DNA from 3 places in the Agrobacterium sp. 22-226-1 genome. Region 2 is predicted to be linked to each of the others. Evidence: riboswitches for the same ligand, from Rfam matches in the RefSeq annotation. Region 2 holds a riboswitch; each other region holds the start of a gene.

Region 1 (3,899 bases), on a different contig from region 2:
CGCTGATCATTCCCGGCGGCTTGAGCTGGGAAAAGGGAACGGCTGTCGATCTTGGCGGGCTGGTGCACCGGTTTCGCGACAGGAACCGGCTGGTAGCCGGCATCTGCGCGGCGGCGAGTGCGCTCGGCGGCACGGGCGTTCTGAACGACGTCGCCCATACCGGCAATTCATTGGCATCGCACAAGGCCTATGCCGTCTATAGCGGCGAGTCGCTCTACCGCGACCAGCCGAAAGCGGTCAGCGATGGCGGCATCGTCACCGCCGCCGGCAGCGCGCCGGTCAGTTTCGCTGTGGAAATCCTGAAACACCTCGGCCTCTTTGGTCCGGAAGCCGAGGCGGAACTTCAGGTTTTTGCGGCGGAGCATCGCTGAGGCGGACGCTGATATTGTGGGCCACGTAAGCCCGCCCGCCCTCATTCCTGTGCTTGTCACAGGAATCTAGCCAGCCCAAGTCCTTGGGCTGAAAGGACTCCATTCGTCGCGCAGACGCGCGTCGGCTGGATTCCTGTGACAAGCACAGGAATGAGGTGGTGCACAATACAAGCGTCTAGGCACCCTCACTCATCACCCCCGATCCAGCACCCGGCACACCCGTGCTGCGTGATCGCCGCCCTCCCCGGCAATCGCCCGGCGAATATCGCGGCTGCTCAGATGCAGGCTGCGGCCGGCGGGTAAATTCGAGCGTTTTATCTTGCTGAGCGCCGCAGCGATAAAAGCGGCCTCGTGTTCATGAAAACAGGCGAGAGCCGCCTCGCGATCCGGGGCCGCCCCAAGGACAGCCTTGAAGGCAAGGCGGTGCACGGCGCAGAAAGCGCCGTGACCGGGAACGGCAAAACGCAGCGCATCGAGTTCCTCACTCCATTCCGCTGCGTCCTGCATAGTCTCAAGCCGACTGGAAGCGCTTCAGGAAAAACGCGCTCAATGTCCCGAGCAAAGCCCAGAAAACGAAGCTGGTCACGGTGGCGGCGACGATGAACTGACGCTCCAGCGGCAGCGGCGCCAGCGCATGTTCGCCTTCCGGCGGCAAGGGTGCGCCGACCACATGCGGTGCGACGATCAGCACCAGCGCCAATACGATGGCCCAGGGTTCGCGGCGAAACGCGATCAGCGCAATGCCGCCCGCGGTTGCGGCAACCGTCGCAAGCCACCAGATCTGCCGCGCCTCAAGTGCGGCGGCCGGGCTGCCCGGCAGTTCCGGCGGCAGGCCGATCATCGGGGCCAGCATGACGGCGGCAAAACCGGCAACGCCCCAAAGAAGGCCTTCGCGCCAGCCGCCATTCGTGCCACGCAGCGAAATGAGGCCGGTCAGCACCAGCGCATAACCGATGGCGGTCAGCACATTGGCGGCGACGGTATAGGCGGTGCGCTCGAAGCCATCGGCCGGAGCCCAAGCCTCGTCATTGTGCTCATGGGCGGGAACGGCAGCACCGGGCGCCGTCGCATCATGGCTGTGGGGTGCTTCGCCGGCGCTTTCATAGGTTTCCGCCTGAAGGATGAGCGGCGTCGTGCCGAAAGCCTGCATGGCCGAAACGGCGAAACCGCCAAGAATGCCGACGAGAACGGCGGTAAAGACGATATTGCGAAAAGACGACATGCCGTTCCCCTCAATGGCAGGGGAAGGCATTGGCATGACGCGTGTCATGCGCGGCGTTGTGAACGGCTTCCACATGGGAAAAGCCGACAAAACCGACAACGAACAGGCCAAGCACGATCGCCGTCAGCGATTGCGCGAAGCTGGTTGTTTTTGCGGAAACGGCGGCGTTGGCCGTATTCTGGTTGATGGACATGGTGACCCCTCTCCGGCGCGACCCCGCGCCTTTGGACGCGGCCGGACAGCAAAAGGCCGTCGAGCCGCTATAATACACTTCACCACGGGGATACGAGACTGACACAGGGAGGCGTCGATCCCACCACCCTGAAATTCCGCTCTTCCGGACACCCCGCCGGCATGGATATTTCCGCGATGGCAGGTCTCCTGGCTTACGGGTCAAAACCTGAAACACCTTCCCGGCGTCACCCTCTCTGGAAACCTTCGGTTCCCGGCGAGATGGCCTGCCAGTGGCATTTCGTTTCAGGCTCTCCGCTCACAGTTGCGGGGGCAGCCACGAATGAGGATTTCTCCCTATCGTGTTCCCTTTTCACCTTCCGGAACGCCCGGAAGGAACCATCACAGGATCGTTATCCGATGGGCGAGGTCGGGAGTCAATGGGCGGCACGCCCCCAGGGCACCCTATCGCGACGGTATGGCCTTCAGATAGGCGGCAATCGCATCGCGGTCTTCAGGCGTCAGATGCGCCATGTTCTGCTGCACCTTGACCATGGAGCCGCCGACGCTGTCGAATTCCGGGGTGAAGCCGTTTTCCAGATAGCTGGCAATATCCGCCTCGGCCCAGCTGCCGATGCTTTGCGAGCCGGGGGTAATGTCGGGAATGCGGCCCTCGCCTTCCGGGTTGGGCCCGCCGGCCAGCCACTTGTCTTTCACGAAACCGCCAAGCGCATTGCGGGGCGTGTGGCATTCGCCGCAATGGCCCGGCCCTTCCACCAGATATTGGCCGCGCAGCAATTCGGCATTGGCATTGGCAAGCTCCACGCGGGGCCGCGCCGAGGGGTCGAAATAAAGGAATTTCCAGCCACCCAGCGCCATGCGCAGATTGAAGGGGAACGGCAACTCGTGATCCGGCGCATCGTTCTGGCTCGCCGGCAGGGCTTTCAGATAACCGAAGAGATCGTTGATGTCCTTCTGCGTCATGCGGGCATAGGAGGCATAGGGAAAGGACGGGTAGAGATGTTCGCCGTTCCTGCCCACACCGCGCGTCATCGCATCGCCGAATTCAGCCAGCGTCCAGCCGCCGATGCCATGCTGCGGATCGGAGGAAATATTGGGGACATGGAAGGTGCCGAAGGGGCTTTTCAGCGCCTGCCCGCCCGAAAGCGTCAACAGCGCCTCGCCTTTCGCATCGGGTGCGGCATGGCAGCTGGCGCAGCCGCCCGCCCAGAACAGCGTTTCGCCATTGGCCAGATCCGGTTCGCCCAGGCTGACCCAGTGGCTGGGCGCCTGCCGCTGAGGCGCCGTAACCCAGGCGAATATGCCGTAGCCCGCAATGGCCGCGACGACGGCCCCGCCCGCGAGTTTCGTCCAGATGGAGGACATGCCCCTCTCCCCAATTCTCACCTGACCCGGTCAGATGTCTTTCGTGCCTGAGAAAACGCCGCCGGGAAGCGGCGTTTCCAAAGTGCTGCGATTATTTCTTCAGACGGTAGGTCTGGTGGCAGGTGCCGCAATCGGCGCCGAGCGTCTTCATGGCGGTGGCGACGCCCGCCTGATCGGTGGGGAGATTGGCGAGAACCATGTCCGCATCCGTGCCGAGCTTGGCGGCCTTGGCCTTGAAGTCGTCGAAATTTTCCCAGATGGCGGGAGCAGCGGCGCTGCCGGTCTCGGTGCCGGCGGGGAACTGGTCCGGGAAAGCCTTGGCGTTGGTGCCGATGGTGGTTACGGCAGTCTTGACGGTATCGGCGTCGAAGGGCTTTTCGCCCTTGGAGATGGCGGCGAGCGAACCCATCGCCCCACCGATCTGCTTCATCATGCCTTCACGTTTTTCGACTTCGCCGGCAGCGTAGACCGCTCCGGCGCAAAGACAGCCGAACAGCATGGCCGCGGTGATGGTTTTCAGTTTCATGCAACTCTCCTTGATTCCGGCCGGGACACCGGGCGCTATATGGAACGGCGCGAGGATGCCCTTTCCGGATGGCGAAAAGAAGTCACATTGCGGTGAATTCCATCGTGAAAACAGAAGCCTAAGACAGGGCCTCCCACAATGTGAGAAGCGCCGCGGCAATCAGCATGAAACCGGCGGCGCGGCCGATGAAGATCGTGGCGGCGGGCGAGGAAACCAGCCATGC
Region 2 (3,899 bases):
GGCCGGCAACCGGATTGGCGCGGTTCACCGTATCTTCGAACATGATGTAGGGGTAGCCGCTCTCAAACTGGATTTCGGCGATCACCTGGAAGAATTCGCGCGCCTTGATCTTCTTCTTTCGGATTCGGCTGTCGGCGACCATCTCGTGATATTTCTCGGTGACCGAGATTTCGGTGAAGGCCACGCCATAGACCCGCTCCACATCATAGGGCGAGAACAGGTACATATCCTCATTGTTGCGGGCGAGTTCGAAGGTAATGTCGGGTATCACCACGCCGAGCGACAGGGTCTTGATGCGGATTTTCTCGTCGGCATTTTCGCGCTTGGTATCGAGGAAGCGCATGATATCCGGGTGGTGGGCATGCAGATAGACCGCGCCGGCACCCTGTCGCGCACCAAGCTGGTTGGCATAGGAAAAACTATCCTCCAGCAGCTTCATGACAGGAATGACGCCGGAAGACTGGTTTTCGATCTGTTTGATCGGCGCTCCGAATTCGCGGATATTGGTTAAGGACAATGCTACGCCGCCGCCGCGCTTGGAAAGCTGCAGCGCCGAATTGATGGAGCGGCCGATGCTTTCCATATTGTCTTCCACACGCAGCAGAAAACACGAGACCAGCTCACCACGGCTCTTCTTGCCAGCGTTGAGGAAGGTCGGGGTTGCCGGCTGGAAGCGGCCTGAAATGATTTCATCGACCAGATTGCGGGCGAGCTGCTCATCGCCACGCGCAAGGGCCAGCGCCACCATGCAGACGCGATCCTCGTAACGCTCCAGATAACGTTTTCCGTCAAAGGTCTTCAGCGTATAGGAAGTGTAATATTTGAAGGCGCCGAGAAAGGTCGGAAAGCGGAATTTCCGGGCATAGGCCTCGTCATAGAGGTCGCGAACGAAATTGAAGGAATACTGGTCCAGCACCTCCTGTTCGTAATATCCCTCGGTCACCAGATAATCGAGCTTTTCCCTGAGGTTATGGAAAAAGACGGTATTCTGGTTGACGTGCTGAAGGAAATATTGCCGGGCGGCAAGGCGGTCCTTGTCGAGCTGGATTTTCCCGTTCTCGTCATAAAGGTTCAGCATCGCGTTCAGCGCGTGATAGTCCAGGGCCGCATCAAGCGGTTTCTGGGGTGCGGCTGCCGGCTGTTTGGCGTCCTTGTTGCGCGCGGCGCTTGAGGTCAGCGTGTCCAAAATCGTTCCAATCCATGTTTGACATTGGCGACATCTTCTTCCGTGCCGAGAAGCTCGAAGCGATAGAGAAACGGCACGGCGCATTTGCGCGAGACGATATCTCCGGCGGATGCGAAAGCTGCGCCAAAATTCGTGTTTCCCGCCGCGATGACGCCGCGAATGAGATTTCGGTTGGAGGGCTCGTTCAAAAACCGGATGACCGGCTTCGGCACGGCCCCTTTGGTGCCGCCGCCCCCATAGGTGGGGGTGACCAGCACATAGGGCTCGGACACATGGGGAACATCTTCCTCAACACCAAGCGGCAGACGAAACAGACGCCGTCCCAGTTTCAGAAGGAAACGATGGGTGTTTTCAGAGCGGCTGGAATAATAGACGATCAGGCCCATCGTCCCGCCGCCTCAGCTGATCGAGCCGATCATATCCGGCCGGAAACCCGCCCAATGGCGTTCGCCGGCAACGACGACGGGCACCTGCATGTAGCCGAGACCGCGGACATGATCGAGCGCATCCGTATCTTCGGAGATATCGATGATCTCATAGGGGACGCCGATGCGGTCGAGGGCGCGATAGGTGGCGGTGCATTGGACGCACGCGGGCTTGCTGTAAACGGTGACGGTCATAATTTCCTCTCTCGAAACCGGTTTCGGACACGGCTCAACATTGCCGATTGCAATCGCAATCGGGCGGCGATGGTTCTGTCATTAGGGTGGGCGCGCGCGGCTTTTAGCCGCGTAAAATCACTCTCTACGCCGACGAGCGCAGCAACTCAAACAAATGCACTGGCATGACTTCACCCCGAAGCTTGTTCTGGAGGGGGCAGAAAAGGGCGCACGCAAATCATTTGCGTCATACACCTTCCTCCGGACACCCCGCCCGTGGACGTTTGCGCTCAAGGCAGGTCTCCTGACTTGCGGGTCACAACATCTATTCCGGCCTTCCCGGAGCTTTCGGCTCCAGTGACCCAAATCGGAACGATGCTCACCGCTTACAGTTGCGGGGGCAGTTTCGGCCTTGCTCCGCCATAATGGCGTTACGCACCGAATTCCCGTCTTAGCTCCCGACCATTGCGAATCGGAAGAACCTCGAACACCACATATAGTATATGAGGAAATTTTCGCGTCAATGAATAGACGCACAAAAGCCCCACCCTGTGGATCAAAAAGATTCAACACATGGTCAACAAAGGCTTAACGACACATGCGCGCCGCCACTCAAACAGAGAAAAGCGTTAATCTATTCCCAGATATCGATGCGGATATCGGCGGGACGGGCGTTTTCGATCACCCTTTTTCCGTTCGGAAGATCGTTTTCGAAAAGTTTGGCGTGGATCTCAGCCTCGTCTAGATCATAGCCCTGCCACCTTTTCCGCAGCCTCTCCTCCAGCACCGCAACGGACGGCCCTACAAAAATGGTGAGGTCGAAGCTTTTGGAAAGAGTTGTCCACGGCGCCTCGTCCAGCAGCAGATAATTGCCTTCAGCAAGGATAAAGCGTGTTTCCGGCGCAATCACCCGGGCGGACGCTATGGCGATTTCACGGGAGCGGTCGAAAACCGGAACAAGCACCTCCTGCCCGCCCTTGCGGACGGCGCAGACGATATCGAGAAAACCGCGCACGTCGAATGTTTCCGGCGCGCCCTTTCGCGACAGCAGCCCCCGCTCTTCGAGGATGCCATTGTCCATATGGAATCCATCCATGGGCAGGACGGCGGCCGTTTCGCCCCGTGCCAGTAAAGCATTACAAAGGGCATCCGCCAGCGTGGATTTGCCGGCCCCAGGGGGACCGGCAATAGCGACGATAAAACGGGATTTACCTTCTGCTCGCCGAAGAACATCCCCGGCGATCGTTTCAAGCTTCAGCATCATGCGGCAAGCGTTTCCTTCGGCGCTTCCTTGGCGCCCGTCATGAAGGCGACCGCATCCGACATGGAATAGTCCTTCGGATTGATGACGCACAGACGCTTGCCGAGCCGATGGATATGAATGCGATCCGCGACCTCGAACACATGCGGCATGTTATGCGAGATGAGAACGATTGGCAGGCCTCTCGAGCGCACATCCAGAATAAGCTCCAGAACACGCCGGCTTTCCTTCACCCCGAGTGCTGCCGTCGGCTCGTCAAGAATGACGACCTTGGAGCCGAAGGCCGCTGCACGCGCCACTGCCACACCCTGACGCTGGCCCCCGGAGAGGGTTTCCACCGCCTGATTGATGTTCTGGATCGTCATCAGGCCGAGTTCCGACAGTTTCTCCCGGGCGAATTTTTCCATGGCCGGGCGGTCAAGGGCGCGGAACAGGCTGCCCTGAATGCCGGGTTTACGGATTTCCCGGCCGAGGAACATATTATCGGCTATGGAAAGCGCCGGCGACAGCGCGAGGTTCTGATAGACCGTCTCGATGCCGGCCTTGCGCGCCTCGATCGGCGAGCGGAACTGCACGGGCTGGCCTTCCAGCCGGATTTCCCCTTCATCGGGTGTCACCGCACCGGAAATCGCCTTGATGAGAGAGGATTTACCGGCGCCGTTATCGCCGATCACCGCCAGGATTTCGCCCGGATAGAGATCGAAATCGGCATGGTCGAGGGCGGTCACACGACCATAGCGCTTGACGAGATTGCGTGCTGTGAGAATGGGTTCTTTTGCCATCAGCCTGCTACCTTTCTGATCCACTGGTCGATTGCGACAGCCATGATGATGAGGACGCCGATCAACAGATA
Region 3 (3,899 bases), on a different contig from region 2:
GCCGTCCGAAAACAGGGCCGGATCGCCGCGAAAGCGATTGACGATGAAACCTTCGATCATCGCCGCGTCTTCAGCTTCGAGCACGGCTTTGGTGCCGACGAGGCTGGCGATGACGCCGCCCCGGTCGATATCGCCGATCAGGATCACAGGCGCGTCCGCAGCTCTGGCAAAACCCATATTGGCGATGTCATTGGCACGCAGGTTGATTTCCGAGGCGCTGCCGGCCCCTTCCACCAGCACCAGATCGGCCTGTTGTTTCAGGCGGTCGAAGCTTTCCAGCACACGCGGCATCAGCCCGGCCTTCATCTGCTGATAATCGGCCGCTTTGGCATTGCCGGCGATCTTGCCCTGCACCACCACCTGTGCGCCGGTCTCGCTCTGTGGCTTCAGGAGCACCGGGTTCATATGCACGGAAAGCGGTACGCCCGCCGCCCGAGCCTGCAGCGCCTGCGCGCGGCCAATCTCGCCGCCATCGGCGGTGACCGCCGCATTGTTCGACATGTTCTGCGGTTTGAACGGCATGACGGACAGGCCGCGCCTGACGAAGGCACGGGCAAGGCCGGCCACCATCAGCGATTTGCCGACATCCGAGCCGGTTCCCTGAAACATCAGCACGCGTGCAGCCATATCAGAATTCTATCCCTGCCTGCGCCTTTACGCCCGCCTTGAAGTGATGTTTCACGAGGGTCATTTCCGTCACCATATCGGCCGCGTCGATGAGAGGTTGCTTGGCGTTGCGGCCGGTAACGACGACATGCAGATCGGGCCTGCGGCTGGAAAGCGTTTCGACCACCTCTTCCAGCGGCAGGTAATCGTAGCGGAGCGCGATGTTCAGCTCATCGAGGATCAGCAGGCCGATGGTCTCATCCGCCATCAGGACCTTGGCTTCTTCCCAGGCCTTTGCCGCCGCCGCGACGTCGCGTTTCAAATCCTGCGTGTCCCAGGTGAACCCCTCGCCCATGGTGCGCCACACGACCCTGTCGCCAAACAAAGTCAGCGCCTGCTGTTCTCCCGTCGACCATGCACCCTTGATGAATTGAACGACGCCCACCCGCCGCCCGGTGCCGAGCATGCGCAGGGCAAGGCCGAAAGCGGCGGTGGATTTGCCCTTGCCGGGACCGGTATTGATCATCAGCAGACCTTTTTCGATGGTCTTTTCCGCAACCTCGGCGTCCTGCACCGTCTTGCGATTGACCATTTTCTGCCGGTGACGTTCGGCTTCGCTGTCGCTGATGTCGCGTGTCATCGCGTTTTCCTTTTCATCCAGCGGCGCGGGACCCGATGCCCCCGCCATTCGGAGCGGCGACTATACCCAATTTGCCGCACCCGGCAATGTGCGGGCCACAGGGCCGCGGCATTGACCCCCACGCCTGTTCAGCCTAAGGGTAACGGACTGACGGTCTTTTCCCGGCAACGGGAAAAGCTAAGAGGGAACACGGTTCCAGCCCGACTACCGGGTCATTCCGTGGCTGCCCCCGCAACTGTAAGCGGTAAGCCCGCACCGTAAAGCCACTGGACACCTCAACGGGTTCGGGAAGGCGGTGTCAGGGTGTAAAGCCGCGAGCCAGGAGACCTGCCGTTTCAGGAAAAACGTCTGCCGGGCGGGGTGCTCCGGTCAGTCGGTTAGATCGAACATCCGGTTTGCGCCTGTCCGCATGCCGTTTTCGACATCCGCACCCCCAGAGATTTTTTGCAAGGCGCGGGAAACGATACGGTTTGGATATTTCAGCGACATCTTCATGTGCAGGCGGAAACACGCAGGATGAAACGGCGTCCGGCGTGACCGTTTTCGTTTGCAGAAGCTGTCGTGATGAAGCCGACCCCAATGCCGAACCGCGCCCCGGTTCGCGTCTCGCCGATGCCGTCATCGCAAAGGCGGAGGAAACGGGTGTCACCGTTCGTTCCGTCAACTGCCTCGCCAATTGCAAGCGCGGGCTTAGCGCCGTGCTGCGCAGCGCCAATAGCTGGTCCTATGTTTTTGGCGGGCTGACGACCGGTGACGCGGAAGATTTGCTGACCGGTGCACGGCTGCTGGCTGCCGCCCCCGACGGCCTGATGCCCTGGCGCGGTCGCCCCGAACCCTTAAAGCGCGGCCTGGTGGCGCGCATTCCCCCATTCGATTTTACTGAGGAGAGATCATGAGCACCCTTCTGGACCGCGTTCCCTGCACCATCGTCACCGGCTTTCTGGGGGCTGGCAAAACCACGCTGCTGCGCGGCCTTCTCGAAAAGCTGGACGGCAAGCGGCTGGCGATCATCGTCAACGAATTCGGCGATATCGGCATCGATGGCGAGATTCTCAAAGGTTGCGGTATTGAAAGCTGCCCGGAAGAAAACATCGTCGAACTGGCCAATGGCTGCATCTGCTGCACGGTGGCGGATGATTTCCAGCCCGCCATCGAACAGATTCTGAGCCGCCAGCCGAAGGTGGAGCATATCCTCATCGAAACCTCCGGCCTCGCCCTGCCGAAGCCGCTGGTGCAGGCCTTCCAGTGGCCGGCGATCAAGAGCCGCGTGACGGTGGATGCCGTCGTGGCCGTGGTGGATGGCGCCGCCCTTGCCGAAGGGCAGGTGGCGCACGACATGGAAGCGCTCGCCGCCCAGCGGGCCAATGACGAGGCGCTCGATCACGATGACCCGGTCGAAGAGGTTTTCGAGGATCAGGTCGCCTGCGCCGATCTTATCGTGCTGACCAAGGCCGATCTTCTTGACGATGCCGGCCTCAACAAGGCCAAGGCGCATGTTCTCGAACATCTGCCGAAGGCGGCAAAGATCGTTGTGGCCTCCAATGGCGCCATCGACCCCGCCGTGCTGATCGGTCTTGGCCTTGCGGTGGAAGAGGATATCGAAAACCGCCGTACCCACCATGACGGTGAACTCGACCACGAGCATGACGATTTCGACAGCTTCGTCATCGATCTGCCGGCCGTGACTGACCCGGAAGCGCTGGCAGCCCGTATCGCCGAGACGGCGGCTGCGGAAAATGTCCTGCGCATCAAGGGCTTCATCGAGGTTTCCGCAAAGCCGATGCGCCTGCAGGTGCAGGCTGTGGGCAGCCGCGTCAACCATTATTACGACCGGCCCTGGGCTGCGGGTGAGGAACGCCGCAGCCGCCTCGTCGTCATCGGCGAAAAGGGTATCAACCGCGAAAAGATCGAACAGATGCTGGCCGCCTGACCTATGCATATTCTCGCCACCACATCCTCGTCTCTGGACGACCTGATCGAGCCGGTTGATCTCAACCAGCCCCGGTCGGATGTGGTGGTACTGTCTTTTTCGGCAAGCGATCTGGCCGGGCTGGAACAGGCCTGGCGGCGAACAGAGAGTGCGCTCCCCTCCCTGTCAGCCGCCAACCTCTCCGAGCTTCGACATCCCATGTCGGTCGATCTCTGGATCGAAAAGACGGCGGAACATGCCAGGGTTATTCTTATCCGGATTCTCGGCGGTGCGGAACGCTGGCGTTACGGCGTCGATCAGCTTTCCATTCTTGCGCGCAGGCGCTGCATCAAGCTTCTGCTTTTGCCGGGTGAGTGCAGCGAAAGGGACGAGAAACTCGAAGCGGCCTCGACCGTCGATCGGCGGATTTTGGCCTCGGTCCTCTCCTTCTTCCGTGAGGGCGGGCAGGAGAATATGGACCGGCTTGCCCTTGGTCTCGCCGCTCTTGCAAGGGGCGAGGCATGGCCGGATATTGAAGCTGAGCCGCTGCCGAAAGCCGGTTTTTACCGGCCCGGCAGGGGCGTTGTGGATAGGGCGGAAGCCTGCGCGGGTTTTCCCGACGGTGCGTCCCTTCTGCCCATCCTCTTTTACCGTTCCATGCTTCTGGCGGCAGATGCCGCACCGGTGGATGCGCTTTTCGAGGCGCTCTCGCGGCGCGGTTTTGCACCCTTGCCGATTTTTGTC

The links. Region 2 has a riboswitch for cobalamin ahead of nrdH (glutaredoxin-like protein NrdH). Riboswitches for the same ligand answer to the same signal wherever they lie in the genome.
Region 1: it holds a riboswitch for cobalamin, as region 2 does, so the genes downstream of both, ACQZ5K_RS21095 (CbtB domain-containing protein) here and nrdH (glutaredoxin-like protein NrdH) in region 2, are expected to answer to the same signal.
Region 3: it holds a riboswitch for cobalamin, as region 2 does, so the genes downstream of both, ACQZ5K_RS11505 (DUF1636 family protein) here and nrdH (glutaredoxin-like protein NrdH) in region 2, are expected to answer to the same signal.

Annotation. Positions count from the first base shown of each region.
Region 1 covers NZ_JBNWCP010000014.1:74,026-77,924, reverse strand. Annotated here, with positions in the region: gene ACQZ5K_RS21110 (type 1 glutamine amidotransferase family protein) at 1-371, shown strand, start outside; gene ACQZ5K_RS21105 (hypothetical protein) at 564-878, opposite strand; gene ACQZ5K_RS21100 (CbtA family protein) at 883-1,593, opposite strand; gene ACQZ5K_RS21095 (CbtB domain-containing protein) at 1,604-1,786, opposite strand; cobalamin riboswitch at 1,948-2,183, opposite strand; gene ACQZ5K_RS21090 (c-type cytochrome) at 2,230-3,150, opposite strand; gene ACQZ5K_RS21085 (c-type cytochrome) at 3,242-3,676, opposite strand; gene ACQZ5K_RS21080 (LysE family translocator) at 3,795-3,899, opposite strand, start outside.
Region 2 covers NZ_JBNWCP010000001.1:6,579-10,477, reverse strand. Annotated here, with positions in the region: gene nrdE (class 1b ribonucleoside-diphosphate reductase subunit alpha) at 1-1,186, opposite strand, end outside; gene nrdI (class Ib ribonucleoside-diphosphate reductase assembly flavoprotein NrdI) at 1,174-1,572, opposite strand; gene nrdH (glutaredoxin-like protein NrdH) at 1,585-1,806, opposite strand; cobalamin riboswitch at 2,063-2,286, opposite strand; gene ACQZ5K_RS00040 (nucleoside triphosphate hydrolase) at 2,420-3,049, opposite strand; gene ACQZ5K_RS00035 (ATP-binding cassette domain-containing protein) at 3,046-3,828, opposite strand; gene ACQZ5K_RS00030 (ABC transporter permease) at 3,828-3,899, opposite strand, start outside.
Region 3 covers NZ_JBNWCP010000005.1:289,093-292,991, reverse strand. Annotated here, with positions in the region: gene ACQZ5K_RS11515 (cobyric acid synthase) at 1-627, opposite strand, end outside; gene cobO (cob(I)yrinic acid a,c-diamide adenosyltransferase) at 629-1,246, opposite strand; cobalamin riboswitch at 1,381-1,595, shown strand; gene ACQZ5K_RS11505 (DUF1636 family protein) at 1,717-2,142, shown strand; gene cobW (cobalamin biosynthesis protein CobW) at 2,139-3,176, shown strand; gene cobN (cobaltochelatase subunit CobN) at 3,180-3,899, shown strand, end outside.